DNA from 4 places in the Aliirhizobium sp. YIM B11859 genome. Region 2 is predicted to be linked to each of the others. Evidence: predicted binding sites of a transcription regulator. Region 2 holds the regulator's gene; each other region holds the start of a gene.
What was found. Region 2 encodes LexA, which represses DNA repair genes until DNA is damaged. Its sites were predicted from a motif close to TGTTCNNNNTGTGTTCNG; they were not measured.

Region 1: the regulator LexA is predicted to act here: its motif matches at 1,263-1,280, upstream of AC2GXZ_RS26975 (ImuA family protein).
Region 3: the regulator LexA is predicted to act here: its motif matches at 763-780, upstream of AC2GXZ_RS30600 (DUF2461 family protein).
Region 4: the regulator LexA is predicted to act here: its motif matches at 1,022-1,039, upstream of AC2GXZ_RS29530 (DUF3072 domain-containing protein).

What each region holds. Positions count from the first base shown of each region.
Region 1 is NZ_JBXHAY010000009.1:93,974-96,171, reverse strand. It holds gene AC2GXZ_RS26990 (HpcH/HpaI aldolase/citrate lyase family protein) at 1-476, shown strand, start outside; gene AC2GXZ_RS26985 (DUF1737 domain-containing protein) at 473-679, shown strand; gene AC2GXZ_RS26980 (metallopeptidase family protein) at 692-1,129, opposite strand; gene AC2GXZ_RS26975 (ImuA family protein) at 1,301-2,198, shown strand, end outside.
Region 2 is NZ_JBXHAY010000013.1:9,258-11,455, forward strand. It holds gene AC2GXZ_RS29120 (ComEC/Rec2 family competence protein) at 1-488, shown strand, start outside; gene lexA (transcriptional repressor LexA) at 469-1,185, opposite strand; gene AC2GXZ_RS29130 (VOC family protein) at 1,382-2,198, shown strand, end outside.
Region 3 is NZ_JBXHAY010000017.1:30,911-33,108, forward strand. It holds gene AC2GXZ_RS30590 (PhnA-like protein) at 1-37, opposite strand, end outside; gene AC2GXZ_RS30595 (hypothetical protein) at 481-666, shown strand; gene AC2GXZ_RS30600 (DUF2461 family protein) at 823-1,473, shown strand; gene AC2GXZ_RS30605 (DUF3253 domain-containing protein) at 1,569-1,826, opposite strand; gene AC2GXZ_RS30610 (DUF1543 domain-containing protein) at 1,946-2,198, opposite strand, start outside.
Region 4 is NZ_JBXHAY010000014.1:9,621-11,818, forward strand. It holds partial or broken gene scpB (SMC-Scp complex subunit ScpB) at 1-429, shown strand, start outside; gene AC2GXZ_RS29530 (DUF3072 domain-containing protein) at 790-1,005, opposite strand; gene AC2GXZ_RS29535 (tetratricopeptide repeat protein) at 1,186-2,198, opposite strand, start outside.

The DNA of each region.
Region 1 (2,198 bases), on a different contig from region 2:
CAAATTCAATCGCTGCCGGCGGCACCGGACTGCAATGCTTCGTTGTCGGTCTGAATGATTTGCGCAAGGCGACGGGCGTGTTGCCGCAGAAGGGCCGGGCCTATCTCGTTCCATGGTTGATGCAGATCGTGCTTGCCGGCCGGGCCTATGGCGTTGATGTGGTCGACAGCGTGTTCAACGATTTCAAGGATGAAGCCGGCTTTGAAGCTGATTGCGCACAAGGCCGCGCCATGGGATTTTCAGGGAAAATGCTCGTTCATCCGGCGCAGATCGAGGCAGCGAACCGGCATTTCGCACCCGACCTGCAAAGCCTCGAGGAGGCCAAAGAAATTGTTGCCGCTTTCGAAGCGCCCGGTGCCAAAAGTCTCAATGTCGTCAACATAAATGGAAAAATGGTCGAGCGCCTTCATTTTGAAGAGGCTAAGAAGCTTCTGGCCCAGATTTCCGCAATTGCTGCAAGAAAGAAGATATCATGAAACTCTATCGTTTCCTCACCGGCCCGGACGACGCTTCCTTCTGCCACAAGGTCACGGCGGCACTGAACAAAGGGTGGGAACTTCATGGTTCCGCGAGTTATTCATTCAATGCCACAAGCGGTGAAATGCAATGCGGCCAGGCTGTGACAAAAACCGTGGACGGCAAGGATTATCATCCTGACATGAAGCTTGGCGAACAGTAATCACCGAACGGGTCAGCGCTGGATCGCATCCTCGGCGCTGGCTTCTATGCGTTCCATGTCATCGTCACTCAAGCCGAAATGGTGACCGATTTCATGGATCAGGACATGGGTGATGATGTCGCCCAGAGTTTCCTCGTTTTCCGCCCAGTAGTCCAGGATCGGCCGCCGGTAGAGCCTGATCCGGTTGGGCAGTTCTCCCGTTTCGACGGTAAACCGTTCCGAAATCCCGCGTCCTTCGAAAAGGCCAAGAAGGTCGAATGGCGTTTCCAGCGCCATGTCCTCGAAAACCTCGTCGTCCGGAAATTCTTCAACCTCGATAATCAGGTTTGTCGTAAGGGCTCTGAATTCCTGCGGAAGGTGGCCATAGGCCTCGATCGCTAACGATTCAAAGGTACTTATCGTTGGCGCATGGCGATCCTGCCAGTCGTTGGTTTGGTCGATGCGAGCCATGAGGCCTCCCTTTTACAGGTCACATATAAGGCCGATGGCGTTTTTTTTCGAGATAAGAATCATTGCTATAGCTAATCAGGAAAAGATTCCTGTCTTTGCGTTGTTGACTCTTTTCGATGGCTCTGGAATCCATAGGAACATAAAGTGAACAAATGGATTGGAGCTGACGCCATGGCGGACAATGCCACGGCGCGGGAGACGGTTTTTGCCCTGCGCAAACAGATTGCCAGATTGGAAGGCAAGCCTTTGCCGACAGAGGTTGCGGCAAAACAGGAGAATTTTGCCGTAGAACCAGACGAGGATGCGCACAAGGCAGGGCAGACAAGACTGTGTTTCGATATTCCGGTTTTCGACGAGGCGCTGGATGGTGGCTTAAGGCTGGATAGTCTCACCGAAATACGCTCGCATACCCTTTACGATGCCGGTGCGGCCAGTGGTTTTGCTCTCTCGCTCGTGGCATTAATGAAGGCCCGGAACCTTTCAGACGGGCCAGTGCTCTGGATTGCAGACGGATTTTCGGCAAACGAGGCTGGAATTCCTTATGCCGGAGGCATCAGGCAAATCGGCATCGATCCTCATCTGGTTTTTCACGCCTCGCCCCGCAGGCTGGACGACGCTCTCTGGCTTGCGGAGGCGGCCCTTACCAGCAAGGCCTTCGCTGCGACGATCCTGGAAATCCATGGCAATCCCAAACCTTTCGGCCTGACGGAAAGCCGAAGGCTGAAACTTCGGGCAAAAGCGGCGGGACGGCCGCTTTTGCTTCTGCGGCATGCGGGGGGCGAAGAGGCCAGCAGCGCTTCCTTCCGCATGCTTGTCGAACCGGCGCCGGCTCTGGAGCGGCGTCTTGGAGATGGAACGATGCTTGGCGGCAGCATCGGCCATCCAGTTTTCCGGATTACCCTTGAGAAAAGCCGCAACCCGGCTCCCCTTTCTCTCTTCCTAGAGTGGAACCTTCATGACCGCCAATTTCATCTCGCCAGAGGGACAAAAGGCCCTCACCTTCGTCAACGACCGACGCATTCTGGCGCTTCATTTTCCGCATCTGCCGACAGACAGGATCGCTCGCAGG
Region 2 (2,198 bases):
AGGAAGCGAGTGGCAGCCGTTTTGCCTGCCAGCCGAAGGCGTGGTGCGCCTTTACAGCGGGCGACGTCATCGTCGTTGTCGTCGAGGATGGTCGCTTCACAGGGGCTGCCTGTGACATTGCCGGTCTCGTCATCGCGCCACGGGCGCGGTTCGATCAGTGCCGGTCAGGGACGCCCCTGCTGAGCGGCAAAACGCTGCGCAAGACAGGCTCGCTCGAGATCGATTTTGCCGGTTCTTTTATGCCCGAGCAATGGATGGTGAAAGCAGGCATGCAGGCCGCAACACGACCGTGGAACGTTCACCGCCAATATGACTGGCGGCGTGATGTCTATGACGGGTCATTGCCTGACTGGCTGGTCGAGGCTCAACAACAACCCCCGGAAGAGCTCGGCACCATACAAAGCGCCTCATCAATTCCGGTTGCAGGACAGGGCGGTGACCTGCAGACCACGTATGATCCAGCCGAACTTAGTGATACCGGCGGATGAGGCCAACCAGCTTACCCTGAACCTTGACCCGGTCGGGCGGAAAGATGCGGGTCTCATAAGCAGGGTTGGCGGCTTCCAGCGCGATCGATCCACCCTTGCGGCGGAACCGCTTCAGCGTGGCTTCCTCGTCGTCGACAAGTGCCACGATGATATCGCCCGGGTTCGCGGTGTTGCCGTTACGGATGATAACGGTGTCGCCGTCGAGGATGCCGGCCTCGATCATCGAATCGCCCTTCACCTCCAGCGCATAATGTTCGCCGGAGCCCAGCATCTCGACAGGCACGGAAATATCATGGGTGTTGTTCTGAATGGCCGAAATCGGCACGCCGGCCGCGATGCGGCCCATGACGGGAACGCTTGCGGAGGATGGTTCGTTTACAGAGGCCGGTGCAGCGGGGGCAGGGGCGGGTATTTTTTTACCGAGGCTTCCCTCGATGACGCTCGGCGAAAAACCGCGCTTGGGCTGCAGCGTCTGCACATAGGATTCGGGAAGCTTGATGACTTCGAGCGCACGGGCCCGGTTCGGTAGCCTGCGGATGAAGCCGCGCTCTTCCAGCGCCGTAATCAGCCGGTGAATGCCCGATTTGGAGGCGAGGTCGAGCGCATCCTTCATCTCGTCGAAAGAAGGTGGGATGCCGGACTCCTTCATACGTTCATGTATGAACAGAAGCAGTTCCTGTTGCTTGCGGGTGAGCATCTTGATGCACCTTCAGATTTGAAACAAATGCAGAACGGACACTATATGTTCCATATGTGTTCCGCAAGTCCCTAAATTTTCGTGAAAACATCATAACTTTCTGAGATGCCGGATGACGTTCTCAGTCGGAATCTACTTGCGCTTGCCGGCGGTCTGCCCAATCTACTGCCGGCGGATCAAAGTCTGGGGGACGTGCGTGACTGCAAGGAAAATCGATCATCTCGTTTTGCCGGTCGGCAACCTCGTCCTGGCACGGGAACGGCTGTCGGCACTTGGGTTCACCGTGGCGCCGGACGGCCTTCACCCGTTCGGCACGGCCAATGCCTGTATCTTCCTGGAGGACGGCACCTATCTGGAGCCGTTGGCGCTGGCCGACCGTCGTAAAGCGGGGGCGGCGGTCAAGCGCGGCAACGTCTTCGTTGAACGCGACATGGCCTTTCGCGGACGCCGGGGGCGCCAGGGGCTTTCGGCGATCGTGGTTGCAAGCGACGACGCGTCAGGCGATCACCGGCGTTTTGTCGAGAACGGAATATCCGCCGGAGAGCCGCTGGAGTTCGCACGTATCATCAAGTCACCGGAAGGCGACGAAAGAGAAGGTCGGTTCCGGCTGGCCTTTGCCGCCGAACAGGAGGCTGTCGATTTTTTCGCTTTTGCCTGTCAGCGGGTGGTCTCCTTTCCGCAGGACATGGGATCGCTGCGCTCGCATGCGAATGCCGTCACCGGGTTGAAGGAGGTCGTTCTGGCCGCCGAGACGCCGCCCGAATCGGCGTCACTGCTGCAGAATGTCCTTTCTGTCGACGGCGAAGACGGCGAGTCTGGCATGGTGTTTGCCGTCGAGAATGCCAGGGTGCGGGTCCTAGATCGCGAGCAGTTGCTGCAGGAATTCGGGCTTGCCGGTCCGGCGGTTGCCACGGGGCTTTCCGGCCAGGCCGTGATATTCCGTACCGCCGATCTGGCCGTGACAGAGATCACCCTTGCTGCTAATGACGTCGCATTCATCCGCCGGGATGGCC
Region 3 (2,198 bases), on a different contig from region 2:
CGCCTCTGGCGTGCGTTACGGATACGGGTTCAGTCATTGGGGCGCCCTCGCACAAAGCTCACGATGTTGTGAGTGATGTGGGAACGCCCCGTGAGATTTTCCGTTCCAGAGCCAGTTTTAATCGATGTCGATAACCGCTCGTCAGTTAGTTACTTAAAGCAGACGGAATAGATCTTCTCACAGCGGCGCACTCCGCGCCCTGATGAAGACGGAGGGCAACAGCATCCAGCCTTTGGTCATCTCGTTTTCAGAAAGCTCACTCAGACGGAGCGTACCCATATGATTTCATTTCACCAGAGCAAAAATAGTGGGCCGACTGTGGCGTCCCAGTTGCCGAATTATTGAGCCGACCTCCTTAGAGCTGTCCCAAGACCGTAGCTGCCGTCAAGCCACCTTAATAGATGGTTCACCCTGCTTTTAGGACCGACGCAACTACTTTCATCATGCTCCGTTTTGAGACACAAATCGATGAGGGCGTAGATGACTTTCCTGGATATCGCGAAACTTGAGCAAGACCGTACCGACCTAATTGAGATCATCAACAGCTATCGCAAACTCACAGGGAATAATCCGGTCCATCACCGCTATCTCGCATGTCACCTCGTACGCTTGAATCAGATCAGTGCCCACATCGCCGAGCGGCGCGAGTTAGATTTGACCTGCTAACGAATTCGCGGACTTTTCTGGGCAGCCTTAAAAGGTATGTACGGCTTTCGGCTTATAGCCGGCCAATTCAAACAGATTCGCCGTCTGACATATTTCCGTTCCGTTTATGTTTTATTAGCTGATCATAGCAGCCGCTTGTCCCACACGGAATATACGATGATAGACCAGCCAACCTTGGAGTTCTTGTCCGAGGCGTCTAGAAATCAAAGCGCCGAGTGGATAGGCGACAACAAAACTCGTCTCGATCTTGCCCGCAGGAACCTGACCGAATTCACATTGGAACTCGTCGCGAGCGCTGGATTGGTGGATCCCCGTGTCGCACAAGCGAACAGCGACCCACGAAAATGCCTAGCGAGATCAACTGTTTTGAACGGTATCGGGTCGATCACTGTCCTAGTCTCGTTATCGAGAAACGCGGCTGCTACCTACTTTATGCAGATTTCCCCCGGCTCCTCTTACAGCGGAGGGGGAGCAATACTTCCGCCTCCTCGGCTCGCTCGCATTTTGCGGCAAACAATTGCGAGCCACACCGGCAAATGGCGAGGTATCGTGGAAGGTCCGTTGTTTCAGAAATATTTCCCGAACGGTTTGACCGGCGGGCATGAAATATGTGGCAGGGGGTATCTAAAAAATCACGATGCGCTCGATTTCTTCAATCTCAAGCACTTCGGCGCGTGTCGCAGCGTTTCAAACCAGTTGTTAACGTCTACCGACTTGGTCGAGGAAACAGTCAAATCCTTCGCCGCTGCTCGCGCCTTGGTTGACTACATTAATCGCGCGACGACGAAGCTCTCTGCGACTGGATGACTATAGGCACCTCTGCGTGCTCGTTGACGCGAAGCTCCATGTACGTGGAAGCGGCTTTGCGCGAGCACAGGCGTGACTGGCAGTACTCGTTCGTTTTAGCGACCGTGTCTTGGGGCACTTATTCTGTAGGGGCCGATTCGCTCTTTCATAGCAACCGATTTCCATGTCAGAACGATCTCTCCTCGCTCGATAAGGGCATCGACTGCGTCGTGAACAACCGGCATGTATATGCGCCAGTCGAGCGGAGTGTCGTTATCCTTTGCGAGGCTTCGTGCGACTTCGCTCGGACAGGTCGTGCCTGACTGTCGACTTGCGACGAAGCTCAAAATCGTTGACACTGCTTGCTCGCGCATAGTTCTGATACAATCTCCGGGAACGGCCAACCGTTATTAGATGGGTGCTAAAGCTATCGGTCATCATGCGTGGGGCGATGAAGGTGTCCGGCATCGAACCTGCGCCGGAAATATATAGGCTAAGCTAGCCTGAGATATTTGCAGACGAATTCGAACGGCCGTTCCTCCAGAGCTTTTGTCAACCGGATCGAGTATCCATAGTGCTTTGCTTGTGCGCTGACGTCGATCGCCTTTTCCACCTCGAAGACGTTGTCCTTATGGGGCAACGTCCAATGCCGGACTTGCGACAATGCCTTCTTAGTGGCAGCTCGCGCGTCGGAAGCGATGAGAAGGACGTTCTTGTGGATCTCCCCAAACGCGTTGGCGTCATAT
Region 4 (2,198 bases), on a different contig from region 2:
CAGCATCGAACCCGACCGCGGTTCGCCGAGACGATCCGCGCTTCATCAGCGCCGACGCGGGGAGGGGCAGCAGCCCTCTCCAAGTTCGAGGCGATGGTGCTGATGGCGGTGGGATATTTCCAGCCGGTGACCCGCGGCGAGCTGTCGAAGATTTTTGGCAAGGAAGTCAGCCGCGACACCATCGGCAATCTGCGTGGCGCGGGTTTCATCGGCTCCGGGCCACGTAGCCCGACGCCCGGGGCGCCGTACACCTATGTGACGACGCCGCACTTCCTTTCGGCCTTCGGTATGGAGACGCTGCGCGACTTGCCAAACATCGAAGCGCTTGAGGATGCCGGGCTGCTCAGCCGACATGCGGTTCAAAACGAGATCGCCGCCTCGGAAGGCGGCGAAAGCGAGACGGACGAAGAAGCGTCCTTTATTGAATGATGCCTGTCGTCTGCAGCCGCTTCGTCATCGCGATCGGGCTACGAGCATCGCCGTCGAGGCAAGTGCTATCGAGAGGCCGAGCTTCATCGGGAACAGCAGCAACTGATCGAACAACTGGCTGTCGGAGTAGCCGGACGTCATGCTGCCGATAGACCGCTCGTACGACCGCCTCGGCGGCCTCTTGCACCTCTGCGCTGCTGACCGGCTCAATGCCGGAATGCCTGTTGGGATCGGTTCACCAAGCGTCAGGTCTGACACAGTCGCGTCCTTTCACGGTTGACGATCAATAAGTGCTGCAGCGAACAAAAGTTCCGCTTGGGCGTCCACCGCCGGACGTTTGACGCGCCACCGGTTCATGCGTCATTCCAGATCGAGCGACTGCTTGAGTTCATCGATCCGTTTTGAGGCCTCCGCCTTAGTCAAATCCTCGCCATAGGCCTCCGGCTGATGCGCCTGCTCCGACAAGGTCTTGAGATAGGAGCGTTGCGCGCCAGTCATCGGCTCGTCACCGCTGACCCAGTCGTCCGGGTCTTTCTGCGTGTTGGATGAGGTATCGGTTTTTGGGTTGTCACTCATAACGATCTCCTGAATTTGTTCTTCAAACGTTCTTGCCTCATTGATGGTTCCAGTGTCAGCTGGATCGGCAGCGTTTGGGGAAGGCAGGGGGGTAGATCTCAGCCTTAGTTGGGCCTATGAACTGGCAGTCGACAACCGTATGAAAGGCGATGCGGTGTTTTTCAATGTGAGCGGCAAGTTCTAACGGTCAAATCCCACGCCGGCCGTCTGCACCGGACCAAAATCATGCGCGATCTGTACAAGTGGCGCCCCAAGCGCTGAGGCGAGCGAAGGTTCGAAACGTCTGCTGGCGACAACCGACACCAGCATTTTGTCGAAATCCACATATTGTGTGCGCGCCTTTGCCAAGGCGGCCAGAAGTTGAGCTCTATCTGCTCCCAGCCGTTGCATAGCGGCAAGCTTTACCAATGTCGCGACCGGATCCGGCCTGGCCGCATCATCGACCCTCTGGATTGCAGTCTGAAGATTTCCGCGGCGATAGGCATCCAGCATAAGCACCAGGTTCGCTCCAACCGGCTTATAGACGCCGGCGTTGGAGAGGGCGGCATCTGCAAGGTTCAAGCCTTCGTCCCATCGACCAGTCAGATAGATGACGAGTGAAGCCTTGCTGAGCGTATCCGGATTTAGACCACCCAGCGATATGGCTCGTCTCGCCGCCGCGACCGCCTCATCCGCTCTTCCGGCCTGGTAATACGCACTCATCTGGCTAAGCGCTGCCCGTCCAGAGGTCGGCGATAGTTCGACAGCGCGGTTGGCGTGAGTAATCATGGCGCTCTGTTGCGTTGTTTCACCTGACAACCGGTTGAGAAACATCAGGACATTGGAAAGCACTGCATGGGCTTCGGCGCTATCCTCTCTTTGCTGCAAGCTTTGTTCGAGGCAGCCGGCGGATGATCTCAAAGCAGTGGCATTGCGGGACGCGATTGCCAGTTCGCCTCGCAAAACGCAGATATGACCAAGGTCGTCAGGAGACCATGCGGCAAGTTCTGAGGCGTGAAGCGGTCCTCCGGTGCCAGCGATCGCCACCGCGACGTTGTTCATGAGGTGCGCAAGGTCAGCCTGATCGGTTGTGTCGGCTGTCGCCTCGCCAGAGGCGGTGACCTCACCTATATCGGGCCGCGACAGGCGCCATCGAGCTATGATCCCGGCCGGGACTCGTTCGATGGTGATGCGCGCGTGGTATGCTGACCTGG